DNA from 4 places in the Pseudoalteromonas sp. J2K-J979 genome. Region 3 is predicted to be linked to each of the others. Evidence: predicted binding sites of a transcription regulator. Region 3 holds the regulator's gene; each other region holds the start of a gene.

The links. Region 3 encodes sigma-54, which starts transcription at its own class of promoters, with help from an activator protein. Its sites were predicted from a motif close to GTTGGCACGNNNNTNGNNT; they were not measured.
Positions count from the first base shown of each region.
Region 1: the regulator sigma-54 is predicted to act here: its motif matches at 2,043-2,061, upstream of fliS (flagellar export chaperone FliS).
Region 2: the regulator sigma-54 is predicted to act here: its motif matches at 1,949-1,967, upstream of flhA (flagellar biosynthesis protein FlhA).
Region 4: the regulator sigma-54 is predicted to act here: its motif matches at 1,742-1,760, upstream of AC3KVK_RS13180 (PEP-CTERM sorting domain-containing protein).

Region 1 is NZ_CM200281.1:1,021,674-1,025,876, forward strand. Features, by position in the region: gene pseC (UDP-4-amino-4,6-dideoxy-N-acetyl-beta-L-altrosamine transaminase) at 1-197, opposite strand, end outside; gene pseB (UDP-N-acetylglucosamine 4,6-dehydratase (inverting)) at 194-1,195, opposite strand; gene AC3KVK_RS04835 (hypothetical protein) at 1,272-1,598, opposite strand; gene fliS (flagellar export chaperone FliS) at 1,585-2,007, opposite strand; gene AC3KVK_RS04845 (flagellinolysin) at 2,229-4,046, shown strand; gene AC3KVK_RS04850 (flagellin) at 4,111-4,203, shown strand, end outside.
Region 2 is NZ_CM200281.1:1,041,888-1,046,090, reverse strand. Features, by position in the region: gene flhA (flagellar biosynthesis protein FlhA) at 1-1,910, opposite strand, end outside; gene flhB (flagellar biosynthesis protein FlhB) at 2,015-3,145, opposite strand; gene fliR (flagellar biosynthetic protein FliR) at 3,162-3,941, opposite strand; gene fliQ (flagellar biosynthesis protein FliQ) at 3,941-4,203, opposite strand, start outside.
Region 3 is NZ_CM200281.1:417,022-421,224, reverse strand. Features, by position in the region: gene lptA (lipopolysaccharide transport periplasmic protein LptA) at 1-20, shown strand, start outside; gene lptB (LPS export ABC transporter ATP-binding protein) at 17-742, shown strand; gene AC3KVK_RS01980 (RNA polymerase factor sigma-54) at 804-2,288, shown strand; gene hpf (ribosome hibernation promoting factor) at 2,314-2,601, shown strand; gene ptsN (PTS IIA-like nitrogen regulatory protein PtsN) at 2,604-3,053, shown strand; gene rapZ (RNase adapter RapZ) at 3,072-3,917, shown strand; gene AC3KVK_RS01960 (HPr family phosphocarrier protein) at 3,919-4,191, shown strand.
Region 4 is NZ_CM200281.1:2,876,948-2,881,150, reverse strand. Features, by position in the region: gene AC3KVK_RS13185 (hypothetical protein) at 1-1,062, shown strand, start outside; gene AC3KVK_RS13180 (PEP-CTERM sorting domain-containing protein) at 1,124-1,699, opposite strand; gene AC3KVK_RS13175 (PEP-CTERM sorting domain-containing protein) at 1,924-2,496, opposite strand; gene AC3KVK_RS13170 (hypothetical protein) at 2,956-4,203, shown strand, end outside.

The DNA of each region.
Region 1 (4,203 bases), 600 kb from region 3:
CCTAACGCAAGACAAGCGATGTGAAGCGCTGATGTTGCACTGTTGGTCGCTAGTGCAAATTGGCAATTCACATAGTTCGATACAGCGGCTTCAAACTCAGGTACCTTTGGCCCTTGTGTCAAGAAATCAGAATGTAATACAGCAAGGACTTCATCGATATCAGCTTGATTAATATCCTGTCTTCCATAAGGGATCATGACATCGCCTTATTATTAAATTCTTCGATCTCCTCAACTTTAAGGTAATGAGGGTTGGTTAAAGAGTTATATTCAAACCCTTCAGGTACTAATACCGCTTTTTCACCAATTGCATTGATTGTAAAATCATTATTACGTGAACTAAAACTGATACTGGGTGCAATTACAAAATGATCCGCATATTCATACGTTTGGTAGGAAAGCTCAGCAGGGCACATAACTTCATGAAGCTTTTCACCAGGACGAATACCTACTTCTTTTTGTGGCAATGATGGTGCCATTGATGTGGCAAGATCGGTAATTTTTAGAGTTGGTATTTTAGGAACGAAAATTTCACCACCTGACATTCTTGCAAAGTTTTTAAGAACAAAATCAACGCCATCTTGTAAGCTAATCCAAAAGCGGGTCATGTCTTTATGAGTGATAGGTAAGTGATCTGAACCGGCGTTAATTAAATTTTCGAAAAATGGGATCACCGATCCTCGAGAGCATACAACATTGCCATATCTGACTACTGCAAATGTTGTTTTATGACCACCAGAAATGTTATTCGCAGCTACAAATAATTTATCGGAAGCTAATTTGGTGGCGCCATATAAATTAATTGGATTGGCAGCTTTATCTGTCGATAGAGCGATGACTTTTTCTACGTCATTATCGAGTGCAGCATCAATCACGTTTTCTGCACCATTTATATTTGTTTTGATACACTCCATAGGGTTGTATTCAGCTGCTGGTACTTGTTTTAAGGCTGCTGCATGAATAACAAAATCAACACCTCTCATTGCGCGCGTTAACCTTGCCTTATCTCTCACATCACCAATAAAATAGCGCATACAGTCATGGTTAAAGACTTGCTGCATTTCAAATTGTTTTAGTTCATCTCGAGAGAAAATAATTATTTTCTTGGGCGTGTATCTTTTCAGCAGAGTTTCGACGTATTTTTTACCGAACGATCCAGTACCACCAGTAATAAGTATTGTTTTATTGTCGAACATGTTGGGCCTTCATGAGAATGAATAAATATTTACTTATATATTAGCTAAGTAAGTGAAAAATATAAAAAGATTTACCTCATAAATTAGAGTATTTTTTTAATGCCTTTTTGTCTTTGTTCATTTTAACGATTTTAAGTTTGATATTTGCCAGCTCGGATTCATACTGTGTGCGTATCATTTCAAATTCTTCAATCAGTCTTGAAAATTCATCGATGTCAGATAAACGTCCCGATTCTGCCAACTTGATGCATTGCTCAAATACTGTTCTCAAGGTTTTTTGGAGAGGTTCTGCATCCTCATAGTTTTTTTGCTCTAATACTGTTATGAGTCGCTGATTCAGCTCTGCAATTGTTGCCAATAATGCGTCACCCGATAATGACGTTAGATCATTATTCTTGTGCATATTGCACTTCTGAAGTGGGCTGTATTTGTCTCATTTCTTTGGGGATTGCATCCCATCCACTTTTAATTTCAGCGAAGATGTTGATGACCTCTGTAATTTTATCTTTTGAATTTTCAAAGTTTGCTTCAACTAACTTAGTTTGTGTAAATTCATATAAACGGAATAGATTGATTGAAATATCCCCGCCATTTTCCATATCTAAACTGTCTTGAAGTGCACCAATTAATGTAATGCTTTCACTCACAGAGATCCCTTTTTTTTCTATTTCTTTTCTATCTATATAGGCTTTGGCTGCTGTGAGTTTCCCAATAATATTGGATAATACAATTTGAATTAACTCATATGGTTCAGCATTCTCAGCGCTGTTGATTTTCATTGATTTATATTTCTGAATCGAAAGTCGAGACATAGGACACCCGTATAATTTAATGCGATAAAATAGTTAAGCAAAGTTCATACCATTAATATGTCCTCTACCCATTGTTACCCTTTTTATCTGCCAATCTAGACTGAACTTTAACAAAAGTGGTGATTAAAACAAATTCACTAAAAATATTACTTAAGCGCTCAAGTTTTATTCAATTGAACCGATATAGGACTGTATTAACATCAGAATAAAGGCTGATCGTCTTGAGGATAGTAACCAATATTGCATCAATAAATAGCCAAAGAGTGCTTAGCAATGCAAGCTCTGCGGTGAATAATGCAATGGAAAAACTATCATCAGGGTTAAGAATCAACTCAGCGAAAGACGATGCGGCAGGGCTTCAAATATCCACGAAACTTTCAACTCAAATTAATGGGTTAACCGTTGCTAAACGAAATGCGAATGATGGTATTTCTATGTTGCAAGTTGCAGAAGGTGCACAACAAGAAATTACCAACGCATTGCAACGTATGCGCGAGCTTGCTATTCAAGCCTCAAATGCGACCTACAGCAAATCTGATCGCAAGGCTTTAAACCAAGAGTTTATTCAATTAAAAGATGAAATCGATCATATTAATGAAGACACGCGTTTTGGCGATAAAAATCTGTTCCAAACTTCAAGTGGCAGTTTGATTGATACTGTCGAAAGGGATATGGCCAAAGCACTGCAAAAAACATGGTTATCAGAATCTGAAGACATCATAAAAAAACAATTTGGAATAATTGGAAGTGGGTCACTAAAAATTGATCTCGAGCATTTAGATGGTGATGGCGGCACTGCAGCGTATGTCAAACCCGGTTACCTTGGTGGCAAGGCAGTGCAAATGGTTATGGTGATTGATAAAGATGACTTCCCTGATTCGGCGTCAATTCATGATGATTCGAGCTTAGCACTGAACGAAACAATTCTGCATGAAATGGTGCATGCCACTATGGCTGCAAACTTCGATTTAACAAATTTGCCCACGTGGTTTATAGAAGGGACGGCAGAATCAATTCGAGGTGCTGATGGCCGCTTAAAGACAGACAGTGCTAGCTTGGGTTTAGCAAATGTGATTAATGATGGCGCTGCAGGTGGCAACAACAGTTTGAATGACTTACAAGGTGTAACAGGTTTCTCGCCCTCTACAGGGGCTGAAATTGCGGCTGTTTACTCTGGTGGTTATATGGCTCTGCGTTACATGCATAGCAAGTTGGGTGACGATGGCTTGCAAACCATTATGTCAGAGCTTACAAAAGGACAATCGTTTGATGCTTCGCTTAATACCGCAGCCAGCGGGCAATGGGCAAATGAAGCTGCTTTTTTCACAGATATGATGACAACAGGAGATGATGCTGCTAACCCAGCAAAAACAAGATTGCAATTATATGTCGAAGCCGAAATGGATCTCACTAATTTAGACAATGGTGCGCTAGGAGGGCGAGATGCATCTCGGGGCGAAATTAGAGAAAATACGATGCAAGGGACAGGCAGTGGTCGCTTAGATGGGACAAAGGGATTTCGAGAATATTTAATTCTAAACGATAGTGACAGTACGATTGCTGATTTTGATGTCGGTGCGACTTACAACACCCCTTCAGGAGGCGAAATTTTACTCGAAGATTATGATGTTGGAGTAAAAGGAGCTGGAGGAGAATTTGTTACGTTACAAATTGGAGCAAATTCTCAGCAATTTATTGGGTTTACATTGGGATCATTTAATTCCAAGAATTTGGGGCTTGAACAAGCAGAGCTCATTGAGCAGCCGCAATTCGCGATTTTTGCAGTTGATGATGCCTTAGTGATTGTCGACAAACAGCGAGCTGTTTTGGGGGCGAGTATGAATAGGCTCGATAAAACGATTAATATTTTGGAAAATATTGTTGAAAACTCGTCCGCGAGTCGTGCTCGGATTAGAGATACCGATTTTGCCGCTCAGACAGCAGAATTAACTAAAATGCAGATAACTCAACAAGCTGCAACATCACTTCTTGCTCAAGCGAATCAGGTACCTCAATTGGCTTTGTCATTGCTTCAATAAACTGCTTATTTATCGTTTTTCTTTTCAGTATTTGGGCTATGCTTAGATAAATGGAGGGAACATCATGAAACCTATCTCTGCTAATATTTTTATCAACCCAACGGTTAATAAAATAGCTGCTAGCCAAGAAAAAATCTCATCAGGTGAGAAAATCAAC
Region 2 (4,203 bases), 620 kb from region 3:
CGCTCAGCAAGCCCAGGTTCAATGCCAGCACCCTCGTCACCTGCATTTTGAAGTGACTGATGCAACATCTGTTCCAACTCAGGCGCCAATGTTATGACAGGGATTTCAGGGGTGGCGCCAACTATATCTTGAACAATCAACCTACGCAGTGAAATACGCACTGCTGCGGTTAAAACATCTGCATCTTGGCTACGGGGCCCATACTCAACTAAAGTTTGCACAATCGAACGCATATCTCGAATAGGCACACCTTCATTCAAGAGGTTTTGCAGAACTTTTACAATCGTCGTTAAATGAAGTACATCTGGAACAAGTCCTTCCACTAAACGAGGGTGACTCTTAGTTAACATATCAAGGAGATTTTGTACTTCTTCATGACCTAGCAGCAACGAAGCATTATTATGCAGTAGTTGACTGATGTGAGTGGCAACCACTGTGGCCGCATCAACCACAGTGTATCCTAGTGATTGCGCCTCATCTTTTTGGCTAGGGCCTATCCAAACAGCTTCAAGGCCAAAAGCGGGATCTTTTGTTGGTGTGCCATCAATTGGTCCAAAAACCTGACCTGGGTTAATGGCCAGTTCATTACCATGTTTGAGTTCCCCTTCGCCAACAGCAACTCCCATGAGCGTAATCCGATAAGCATTGGGGTCTAACTCTAAATTATCACGGATATGCACTGGCGGGACTAAAAACCCGAGTTCTTGAGAGAGCTTTTTACGTACTCCCTTGATTCTACTTAGGAGCTCACCACCTTGAGCCTGATCAACTAGTGGGATCAAACGGTAACCTACTTCTAAGCCAATCACATCAACCTGTGAAACATCATCCCAACTCAGCTCTTTTTGTTCTTGTGCTGGAGCCGCAGTGACACCAGTACTGGGTTGCAATTCGCCTTTTTCTATAGCTTCTTTTTCTTTAATGGCCTGTTGCTGAGCATAAAATGCACCATACCCCATAAGTGCACCTAATGATAAAAATGCGAAGTGCGGCATGCCAGGTACTAAGCCCATCACAATTAAAATACCTGAGGTAATAAATAATGGCTTTTCATTCCCTAATTGTTTCTTTACTTGGTCGCCCATATTTTGTGATTCATTTTGACGAGTCACAATAATCGCAGTACCTATTGAAAGTAATAAAGAGGGGATTTGTGCGACCAAGCCATCACCGATGGTCAATAAAGTGTACACTTCCATCGCTACACTAAATGGTAAGTCATGTTGAATCATACCAATAAATAAGCCACCGGTAATATTGATTACCAGGATGACTATCCCGGCGATGGCATCACCTTTAACAAATTTACTAGCACCATCCATTGAGCCGTAAAAGTCAGCCTCTCGAGTTACCTCATTTCGGCGCTCTCGTGCTTGCTCTGCTGTAATAAAACCCGCATTTAAGTCAGCATCAATCGCCATCTGTTTACCCGGCATTGCATCAAGGGTAAATCGAGCGGTCACTTCTGAAATCCGGCCCGCACCTTTTGTGATAACCACAAAATTAATGATGATCAATATAAGAAATACCACAAAACCGACAACATAATTACCACCCATGACTACCGAACCAAATGCCTCAATTACTTGACCTGCGGCATCTCCTCCATTATGGCCTTCGAGTAAAACGACACGAGTACTGGCAACATTTAGAGCTAAACGAAGGATCGTTGCGATTAACAAAATAGCAGGAAAAGCACCAAAATCGAGAGGTTTCATGGTGTACACAGTAACGAGCAATACAACCAGTGCCAAAGCAATATTAAATGAAAACAACGCATCAAGCAGCATTGGAGGCATAGGCAATACGACCATCGCCAACGCCGCAAGTACTAAAATAGGCGTCCCAACCCCTTTTAAGTACTCCATTTTATCTTTATTGATTTGTGTTAATACAGCCTGAAGGTTCATACACAACTAATTTCAAAAAATTGACACTGAGTGAGTAAAAGCAAAATACATTCCAGTTATTAACTTTGAGAAAACAATAAAAATAGTTTTTAAAAATCAGCTTGTTAGTACTTTAACTCATCTGGGATTGGTAGCTTTGAAGACGGTTTATTCGGTCGTTTTCCACGTCCTTTATTAAATTGCTTAAGTTGATACACGTACGCTAAAATTTGCGCTACAGCAATAAACAACTGATCAGGAATTTGTTGTCCAACCTCTGTTGTGTGAAATAAAGAGCGCGCTAACATCGGAGATTCAAGTACTGGTACATCATGCGCTTGACCGATTTTTCTAATCTGCAGCGCAATTTCATCAATACCTTTTGCCAACACTATCGGAGCCCCTGCTTTTTCTGTGTCATATTTAAGCGCTACAGAATAATGAGTCGGGTTTGTAACAATGACATCGGCGTCTGGTACGTCTTGCATCATGCGCCGCTGCGACATTTCTCTCTGCGTACGCCTGATCCGCGCCTTGATTTGAGGATCACCTTCTGAATTTTTATATTCATCTTTCACTTCTTGCAGCGTCATTTTCAGTTGTTTATTGTGATTCCACTTTTGAAATGGCGCATCGACTAAAGCAACAATAACCAAAGTACAAGAGAGTGCTAAAAACATCCAACCGAGAATTTTCAATGCATGCTCGATATTACCGGGCATGGTTTCTAAACTAAGGTGCAAAATCTCATAAAAATACATTTTTATAAGCAAGACAGCCGTAAAAGCGACCAGTAAAAACTTGAGTAATCCTTTCACTAGTTCAATAACGGCCTGCGGACCAAACATCCGCTTGAAACCTTGATAAGGTGAGAGTTTATTTGCTTTGGGTGCAGCGGCTGACCAACTAAAATTAAAGCCACCTAAAAACGTATTCCCAATGAAGGCTGCAACTAAAATAACTAACACAAACATCGTCATACCAAACCAAAGTTCTTTGCCAATATCTCCCCAAACAGCGAACATCTTCGTGGTATCAAAAGCTTCATTGCGATTTAAGTTAAGCATCCTCGCCATCACTCGGTGTAAGCCTGCTCCTATGGTTGGCCCATAAATCAACAGCGACACCGCCGACATGATTAAAACCACAGCAGTGCCTGTTTCTTTCGAACGCGCTATCTGACCTTTCTTACGGGCATCACTGAGCTTTTTTTCCGTGGGTTCTTCGGTTTTTTCTTGATCTGAGCCTTCAGCCATTCTTTAACCTTAGCTTTTAAGGGCCACAGCCCGACACTTTACACATTAATTCAAGCATACGTTGCCATTGAAACTCGAATTGAACAACAAAGTTACCCATCGTAGCCCAAATTATGACTAACCCCATCATTAACGTAAATGGAAAACCAATAGAGAAAATATTTAACTGAGGTGCTGCCCGTGTCATCACACCAAATGAAATACTAGTAATCAACATTGCAGTCAACGGCGCTAAAGACAGCACTAACGCTGTCGCAAATAACCACCCCCCCCAAAGGGCCACCTCACGAAAGTTTTCTGGATCCCACCATGTTCCATCAATGGGCAGCGCAGTAAAACTATGAATCAACATTTGCATCATAATCAAATGGCCGTCGTACACCCAAAATAACAGCGAAGCTAAAATCAAATAAAATTGTCCTACAGCAGGCACATTTTGCCCATTGGTTGGGTCGATTATTGATGCAAAACCAAGGCCCGTTTGCATGGCCAGTATTTGTCCTGCTAACACAAAAGTGTTAAGCATTAATACCGATGCAAAGCCCATAGCAACACCAATCAAAATCTGCTGTAAAACCACTAAGACCATTTCAAACGAAAATAAATTAGTAAATGGAACAGGTGGCAACATTGGCACAGCAATAAAGGTTATTGCCACGGCTAAGCCGGTTTTGATACGTGTAGGAACGGTTCTCACACCGATACCCGCCATAACCATCAGCATTGACGATATCCGGGCGAGTGGTAATAAAAAATCCGCTAACCACTGCATTATGATTGATAGCGGAAACTCCATTAACCAACCACTTCAGGTATTTGCAGCACTAAACCAGTGAAGAAATCCATCAGCTCTTGTGTCAGCCAATGACCTCCAATAATCAACGCCAGAAGCGTAACGATCAGACGGGGTAAAAAGCTGAGGGTCTGCTCATTAATTGAAGTCGCAGCTTGAAATATTGACACAATCAAACCCACAATCAAGCTAGGTACGATGATCGCTGCCACTATTTTAATCACTAAAAAAAGTGCATTGCTCAATACTCCTACAAAGACTTCAG
Region 3 (4,203 bases):
CTGAAAAGGACAAAAAATGACCACACTCAACGCCAAACAACTTGCCAAAAGTTATAATGGCCGCCAAGTGGTCAAAAACGTAGGACTGAGCGTAAAAGCTGGCAGCATTGTTGGATTACTTGGCCCTAATGGAGCAGGAAAAACCACCACATTTTATATGATCGTTGGTTTGGTCCCTAGTGATAAAGGCTTGATTACCATTGATGAGGAAGATATCACTTTACTTCCCATGCATAGCCGAGCCAGAATGGGCATAGGTTATTTGCCACAAGAGTCCTCTATTTTCAGAAAGTTAACTGTTTATCAAAACATTATGGCTATTCTAGAAACACGCAAAGAACTCAAAAAAGCGCAGCGAGAAGAGCAACTCGATAATCTACTAGAAGAATTTAATATCTGTCATATTCGAGATAGCCAAGGCATGGCTTTATCGGGTGGTGAACGCCGTCGTGTAGAAATTGCTCGTGCGTTAGCCGCAAACCCTAAATTTATCTTGCTTGATGAGCCTTTTGCTGGTGTTGATCCAATATCAGTGATAGATATAAAAAAAATAATTCGCCACTTAAAAAACCGTGGCATTGGTGTGTTGATAACTGACCATAACGTAAGGGAAACTTTAGATGTTTGTGAAACTGCTTACATAGTTTCACATGGCGAACTAATCGCAACAGGCACACCTAAAGAGGTACTTGAAGATCAAAAAGTACGTGATGTTTACCTAGGTGAACAATTCAAGCTATAGTTAATTAACTTCATAACTAAGTGCCATTTATTTTAATAACCAAAAGGATTGTTAGACGTAAATGAGGCAATCATTACAACTTCGTCTTGGGCAACAACTTACAATGACCCCACAGTTACAGCAGGCAATTCGCTTGCTGCAACTGAGTACTTTAGATTTACAACAAGAAATTCAAGAGGCACTTGATAGCAACCCGCTGCTTGAAGTTGAAGAAGCAGAATATGGCAATGATAATAACAACGATGCCAACGACTCCCAAAAAGAATCCACTGACGATCACGAGCATACCGCTGAAGTTGAAATAGAGTCATCAGATGCACTCAATAAAGATTCCCTCACTGACGAACTTCCTATGGATGTTGGCTGGGATGAATATGTCAGCGCAGGACCATCGACTTCGTCCTCAGGCCCAGCACCCGATAATGACACCCTTTATCAGGGTAGCACCTCTGAGTCATTACAAGATTATCTAATGTGGCAGCTGCGATTGACACCATTTAGCCCCACAGATGAAGCCATCGCCACGGCTATTGTCGAAGCCATCAATGAACAAGGTTACTTAACCTTATCAACCGAAGACATTTGTGACAGTATTGGCGAAGGCAGTGATGGTTTAGCGGTTGAGCTAGATGAAGTCGAGGCAGTATTAAAGCGTATTCAAGTCTTTGATCCTATCGGCATCGCTGCGCGGGACTTTCCTGAATGCCTACTGATCCAACTTAATCAATTTGATAAAAATACACCTTGGTTGGCACAAACAAAAGACATTGTAAAAGAACATATTGAACTTTTAGCTTCTCGTGACTATCGAACCTTAATGAAGAAAACCAAACTTAAGGAAAACGAGCTAAAAGAAGTCATGGCACTCATCCATAGCCTGAATCCTAAACCCGCTGACAGCATCAATACAGAACAGCCTGAGTATGTTATACCTGATGTATCAGTAAAAAAAATAAAAGGCCGCTGGGTAGTTGAGCTGAATTCGGAAAGCATGCCTAAGATTAGAGTTAATGATCAGTATGCCGCTATGAGCCGCTCAGTAAAATCCAGCGAAGATAGTCAATTTATTCGCTCACATTTACAAGAAGCAAAATGGTTTATTAAGAGTTTAGAAAGCCGAAATGACACGCTTTTAAAAGTATCTAATTGCATCGTTCAGCAACAACAAGCCTTTTTTGAGCATGGGGATGAAGCAATGAAACCTATGGTACTCAATGATGTTGCTGAAATGGTCGAGATGCATGAGTCAACCATCTCACGTGTGACGACTCAGAAATTTATGCATACCCCACGGGGCATATATGAATTGAAATTTTTCTTTTCAAGCCATGTCAGTACAGAAAATGGCGGTGAATGCTCATCAACAGCTATTCGAGCATTAATTAAAAAGCTAATCGCTGCAGAAAATCAGGCTAAACCTTTGAGTGATAGTAAAATTGCAGATATATTGGCAGAGCAAGGAATACAAGTGGCGAGACGCACGATAGCAAAATATCGTGAATCTCTCTCTATCCCCCCGTCAAATCAGAGAAAACGTTTGATCTGAGACGTAAAATAGAAGGAAAATGCTTATGCAACTTAATTTAACTGGTCGTCACGTAGAAATCACCGAGCCATTAAGAGACTATGTCACTAACAAATTTGCTAAGCTCGAAAGGCACTTTGATCATATCAATAACGTGCACGTTATTTTGGATATCGAAAAGCTAGTCCAAAAAGCAGAGGCCACACTCCATGTCACCGGTGGTGAATTATTTGCAACATCAGAGCATCAAGATATGTATGCGGCAATCGATGGCTTGATTGATAAACTAGATCGCCAAGTAATTAAACACAAAGAGAAACTTTCACGCCATTAATCATGAAACTAAATTCTTTTATTTCAAAGGACTGCACCAAAGCTGCAGTCCTTTTTCATAGCAAAAAGCGAATTTTAGAGCACATCAGTACTCTTGCTCACCAGCAACGACCTGACCTTTCTGAACAAGAGATTCTTGGCGCACTTCTAAATCGTGAAAAACTTGGAAGCACAGGAATAGGGCGTGGTATCGCAATACCCCATGGTCGACTCGCAGGATTAGATAAAAGCCTCGCTATTTTAATCGTCAATCAAGAAGCTATCGAGTTTGATGCGATTGATAATAAACCTGTCGATATTTTTGTAGCACTGCTCGTACCTGAAGATGAATGTCAAGCTCACCTACAGACGCTTGCAGCAATTGCTGATAAACTAAAGGACAAGCTATTTTGCAAACAATTACGTAATGCGACGTGCGATGAAGAGCTCTACGCCATTATCGATGCTGCGTAATCATCAAGGAGATGTACCGTGCAACTTATTATTATTAGTGGCCGCTCAGGATCGGGAAAATCCGTAGCATTAAGAGTTTTAGAAGATCTTGGCTACTATGCTGTCGATAATATTCCCGTCAATTTACTGCCCTCTTTAGTACGCAGCGTGTCAGATAGTTACGATAAAATAGCCGTAAGCATTGATGTACGTAACCTGCCCAAAGAGCAACAAGAGTTCAATGAAATTCTCGAATATTTACCTGAGTTTGCCAAACCATCATTATTTTATCTAGATAGTGACGATCAGACATTAATCCGACGTTTTTCAGAAACAAGACGCCTGCATCCACTTTCAATCAATGCTCAACCACTTGATTCAGCCATCAAACAAGAGAAAATGCTACTTGATGTTGTCGCCAGCCGTGCCGACATCATTATTGACACCTCTGATTTAAGCGTACATCAACTCGCTGAGTCCATTCGCGAGCGTGTTTTAGGCAAAAAAGACAATCAACTTATTATCACGTTTGAGTCATTTGGCTTTAAACATGGCATTCCTAAAAATGCAGATTATGTGTTTGATGCACGGTTTTTGCCAAACCCACACTGGGAGCCAGAGTTAAAGCCATTAAATGGTTTAGATCAACCCGTTAAAGACTATTTGGCCAGCCACAGCATAGTGCAAAAATTCACATGGCAAATCCAAACCTTTTTACAAACTTGGTTGCCTCATCTAGAGCGTAATAATCGCAGCTATCTGACCATTGCAATTGGTTGCACAGGTGGCCAACATCGTTCAGTCTATCTAGCTCAAACTCTAGCCGACAGCTTTTGTCGCAGCCATAAGAATGTAAAAGTCCATCACCGTGAGCAAGAGAAATAAGATGCGCTGCGAAGATACATTTTTGATTCAAAATAAGTTAGGTTTACATGCCAGAGCAGCCACAGCATTAGCTCAACTGGCACTGAGCTTTGACGCTAATATCACCTTACAGCAAGATACTAAAACCGCCGAAGCGGACAGCGTACTTGCATTAATGTTGCTCGAAAGCAGCCAAGGAAAAGAAGTTAAAGTCACTTGTGATGGACCTGATGCTGAGCTAGCTTTAATTGCTATCGGCGCATTAATTGCTGATAAATTTAACGAGCAAGACTAACTGAAAATTGAA
Region 4 (4,203 bases), 1.2 Mb from region 3:
CCACCTGTAGAAGGGGGGGGGATTGCAGCCGTTTCCTATGAGCTAATCTCTAAACCTGAAGCGATCGAATTATCAGGTAAGGAATTTTATAGTTTTAAAAGTGGTTATACATATAACTCAGAATATAGTAGTGAGGCTATTGATAACGTGGCTTTTGATATAAATAGTGGCTCATTGAAACGTTATGATAAAGACTTTTTTATCTTTAAGGATCATGGGAGTGAATTAGAAAATGGCTATGCTCACATGCCGTTTCATATTGATAATTCACTAGAGTTTACACTTACAGGAAATGGAGCTTCTCAGACGGCAACACTTTATATGATGGCAGGTGTTTGGGATTCTGAAGTGACAAGTTTTAGTGTGACTGCTGGCTCAGAAACAACGAAAATAGAGATACCGAAAGGGTATCGGTGGTATTACGTGGCCGTGCAATTTGAATATAAAGAAACGGTCACAGTTAAAGTTAATCCAGATACTTCAGTTGGTGGTTATAGTAGTGTAATGTTTGCTGGAATTGTTTTAAATAACGAATCTAGTGGTGCCACTGCACCAGATTACTCATATGCTTCTCTTCAATCAGTCGATTTGTTAACTAATAAAGTGATTAGCATCGAAGGGTCTAAATACGTAACAGCTTCAGGTCATGTATTAAATGAATCCGACTCATTAGCTCAAGTTAATTCAATTAACTATGAAGGAGAAGGAAAGCTAAGAAATAGTTACTTTAGCATACAAAGTGGTGATGAAATATCAGCTCTAGAGCATTGGAGTATGGACTGGAATGTCGAGAATGAAACATCAATCCAACTTTCTAGTGAATTAAATCAAGTAAATTTTGCTAGTGTATATATTTTTGCTGGAGCCTATTCAGATAATTCAGGTTCATTCACCGTGAGTATTAATGGAGTAGATGAATTGATTGAGTTACCGAAAAACAATAGGTGGTACTATATAAAGCTCGATGTTGAATTTGAAGGAAATGCAGAGATTTTAATAAAACCAGTTGGAAATATTGAAGGTTATAGTCAAGTTGCATTTGCAGGAATTGCTTTACAGTAATGAATTTGAATAAAAAAAACCCGCTAAAAGCGGGTTTTTTTATTGCTTACTAAGGTTCGGTTTAAGCTTTTTTGTTACGACGAGCCGCGCCAAAACCAACTAAACCAAGACCTAATAAAGCGATAGTCGCTGGCTCAGGAATAGTCGAAGAAGAAAAGCTAAATTTTCCACCTTGACCTAAACCATTAAATCCTTGAGTTGAGAAGCTCCACTGACCTGAAGTTGATTCATAACCATTACCGTGGATCATACCTGAACCTTGAATAATGGCATAGTCAGCTTTCCCGTTATTATCAAAGTCAACCTCTTTATTAACTAAGATATCCAGTAGATCAAAACTAAAACCAGCCACTGTCCACAATTGAGTTGTAGGCGTAGCTACAACAAAAGGATCTATAAAGTCAACCGTTTGACCGATAGCGCTAGAGAATGAACCTGATGTTGTTGAAGCTTCAACTTGCGGATTAAAAAAGTCAATTTCAGTAATTGAGCCACCGCTAAGTTTTACAATAGCACCACCTGTGAAGTCAATTTGACCCGTAATGGCTTGCAAAGGCGTTGAAACTGGGTTTGCAAATGCAGAAGAGGCAAATAGTAAAGTTGCAGAAGCTGCGATTGTAGTAAATAAGTTTTTCATTTAATTCCCTTAAAGTACGTCTAGATTAATTTCCCCCTGTACAAGCAATACCTGTGCCAACTTTTAGTGTGTTGTTTTTTATGGGTTTTTTTATGTTATTTAATGAGGGTGTAAGTTTGTTCGACATTTTCGATACACATTTTTAATGTCGAGTTCATGATAAAGGGTAAAAAAGAACAGAATAAAAGCAGATATTTCTTACCCTATATTATTCTAGGTTTTATTTATACCTGTTTAGGATTGCGTCTTATAGCTCCAAAACCAATTAATCCAATCCCGAATAATGCGATAGTGGCGGGCTCAGGTATTGTTGATGAAGAAAAACTGAACTTACCACCTTCACCTAATTTATAACCTTGAGTAGAAAAGCTCCATTGTCCTTCAGTTGAGTTATATCCTGTACCATTTATGGTTCCTGTTCCTTGAATAAATGCATAATCTATATTTCCATCATTATTAAAATCGACAACTTGATTGGAAACAATGTTCAATAAATCAAAAGAGAATACACCCACACTCCATAACTGTGAAGTTGGGGCTGAGACAGAAAATGGATCGATAAAGCTTACTGCTTGACCTATGGTACTTAGAAAAGATCCGGAAGTGGTTGAACCCTCAACGGTTGGTGTTATGAAATCAATCTCAGTTATAGAACCGTTGTGTAGGGTAATAAAAGCTCCTCCAGTAAAATCAATTTGACCTGTTATATCCTGAAGAGGAGTAGAGAGTGGGCTTGCAAATGCACTTGCAGAGAGTAGTCCTGTAATACAGGTAATCGCTTTAGTTAAATTTTTCATGTTATTCCTTTATTAAAAATTAAACATTAAGTTGATGCCCTAACTTCCTAGGCATATTTTTATTTGCATATAACAAGCCAGTAATTTATATGTATATAAAACAATCAACTGTGGTATTTAATTGCAATTACGCCTTATTTTTGTATGTTTTTTCGACAATATTAATTTGGGAAGTTAAACAAGCCGGAAAATGAGGCTGCCATAGTATGAAAAACTATTTAACTTGTTGATAAAATTTAAATAATTGCTTAATTCTTCAGTGTTTATTATTTTTGGTGGCTTGTGGTCAAAAATTTTATTCACTATAGTGCGGAATCACTTTTAATAGGTGTAAGGGTGAATTTATATTTTTAACATTTAAATTCAAGTGGTTAGTGTTTGTCTTTATCTTTAGTGTGATATTTATTTTATGCTTCTTTTTAATAGGAAGAATTTTGAGAATAAATGGAGTGGATAAAAATGTATAAAAAAATACTCTATATTTTTTATGTTCTTAGCTTACTTTTTGCTTTCAATTTATTGGCGGCTATAAACTTAGTTTGGAAAGATAACTCTGAAAATGAAAGTGGATTTATTGTCCAAAAAAAAGCAATAGATGAGGAGTTGAACAAGTATAAAACAATAGCTGTTTTACCTCAGGGTTCAGAGAGCTATCTCGATCAAGAGGTAACAGAATCAGGTAGTTACTGTTATAAAGTGGGTGTTTTTAACGCCGCAGGCCAAGTGTTTTCTCCACAGTCTTGTATCGATCTTGTAACGCCAGGAAGCCCAGAACCAGAATCACCAGAAGTCCGATTTTCGCACCAGTTTATAACGAATGTCTCCAATGTCGAAATATTTAACAATTCACTTTATAGCTTTAAAAGTGGGCTTCCCTTTAATGATAATAATCCAGTTTCTTCAATCGATGACATTAATTTTATTATAAAAGAGGGGGCATTGACGATCCCAAACATTGAAGATTTTCAGTTTCTTTATGAAGGAAATGTTATTGCTGGTGGGTATGCTGCAGTGGAGTTTAGTCATAAAAATAGCTTGAGTTTTAAACTTAACTCCACAGGTAAAAGTCAATTAGCAACGTTATTCTTAAAAGCTGGAGTATGGACAGGGAAGGAAGTATCTCTCATCATCAAAAGTGATAGTCAAGAGTACAGAATTGTCATCCCTAAAGGGTATAAATGGCACGATATTGCGCTAGATATAGTCTTTAGCAAGAATGAATTTATATCAATCACTCAGTCGGATACTATAGCAGGGTACAGTGCTGTAATGTTTGCAGGCCTAATTGTACAAGCTAATCCTGAAGTAGAATCATCAGAATTTTCAGGTGTTAATTTTATGTCTAATGCACCTATTGATGTCGATAACTATGAATATGCTACAGCATTAAACATCAATAAAAATGAACATTTCAGCTCTGTAAATATCGACAGTATAGAAGTAAGTGGTGTAGGTAAAATTCGCACCGGCGGTTTTGGTTTTGTTGACTTAGGTGAGATTCAGCCTCGATGGTCTGCTAAGTGGGATCAGAATAATGAGGTTTCAATTCAACTATCAAGTCATGACTCTAAGTTGCATACTGCAGATGTTTATTTTAGAGCGGGTAGTTGGAGTAGTGAAAAAAGTGAACTGTTACTTACTATTGACGGTAGATTGCATCGTATCCCATTACCAAAAAATATGAGCTGGCATCAGGGCAAAGCAACC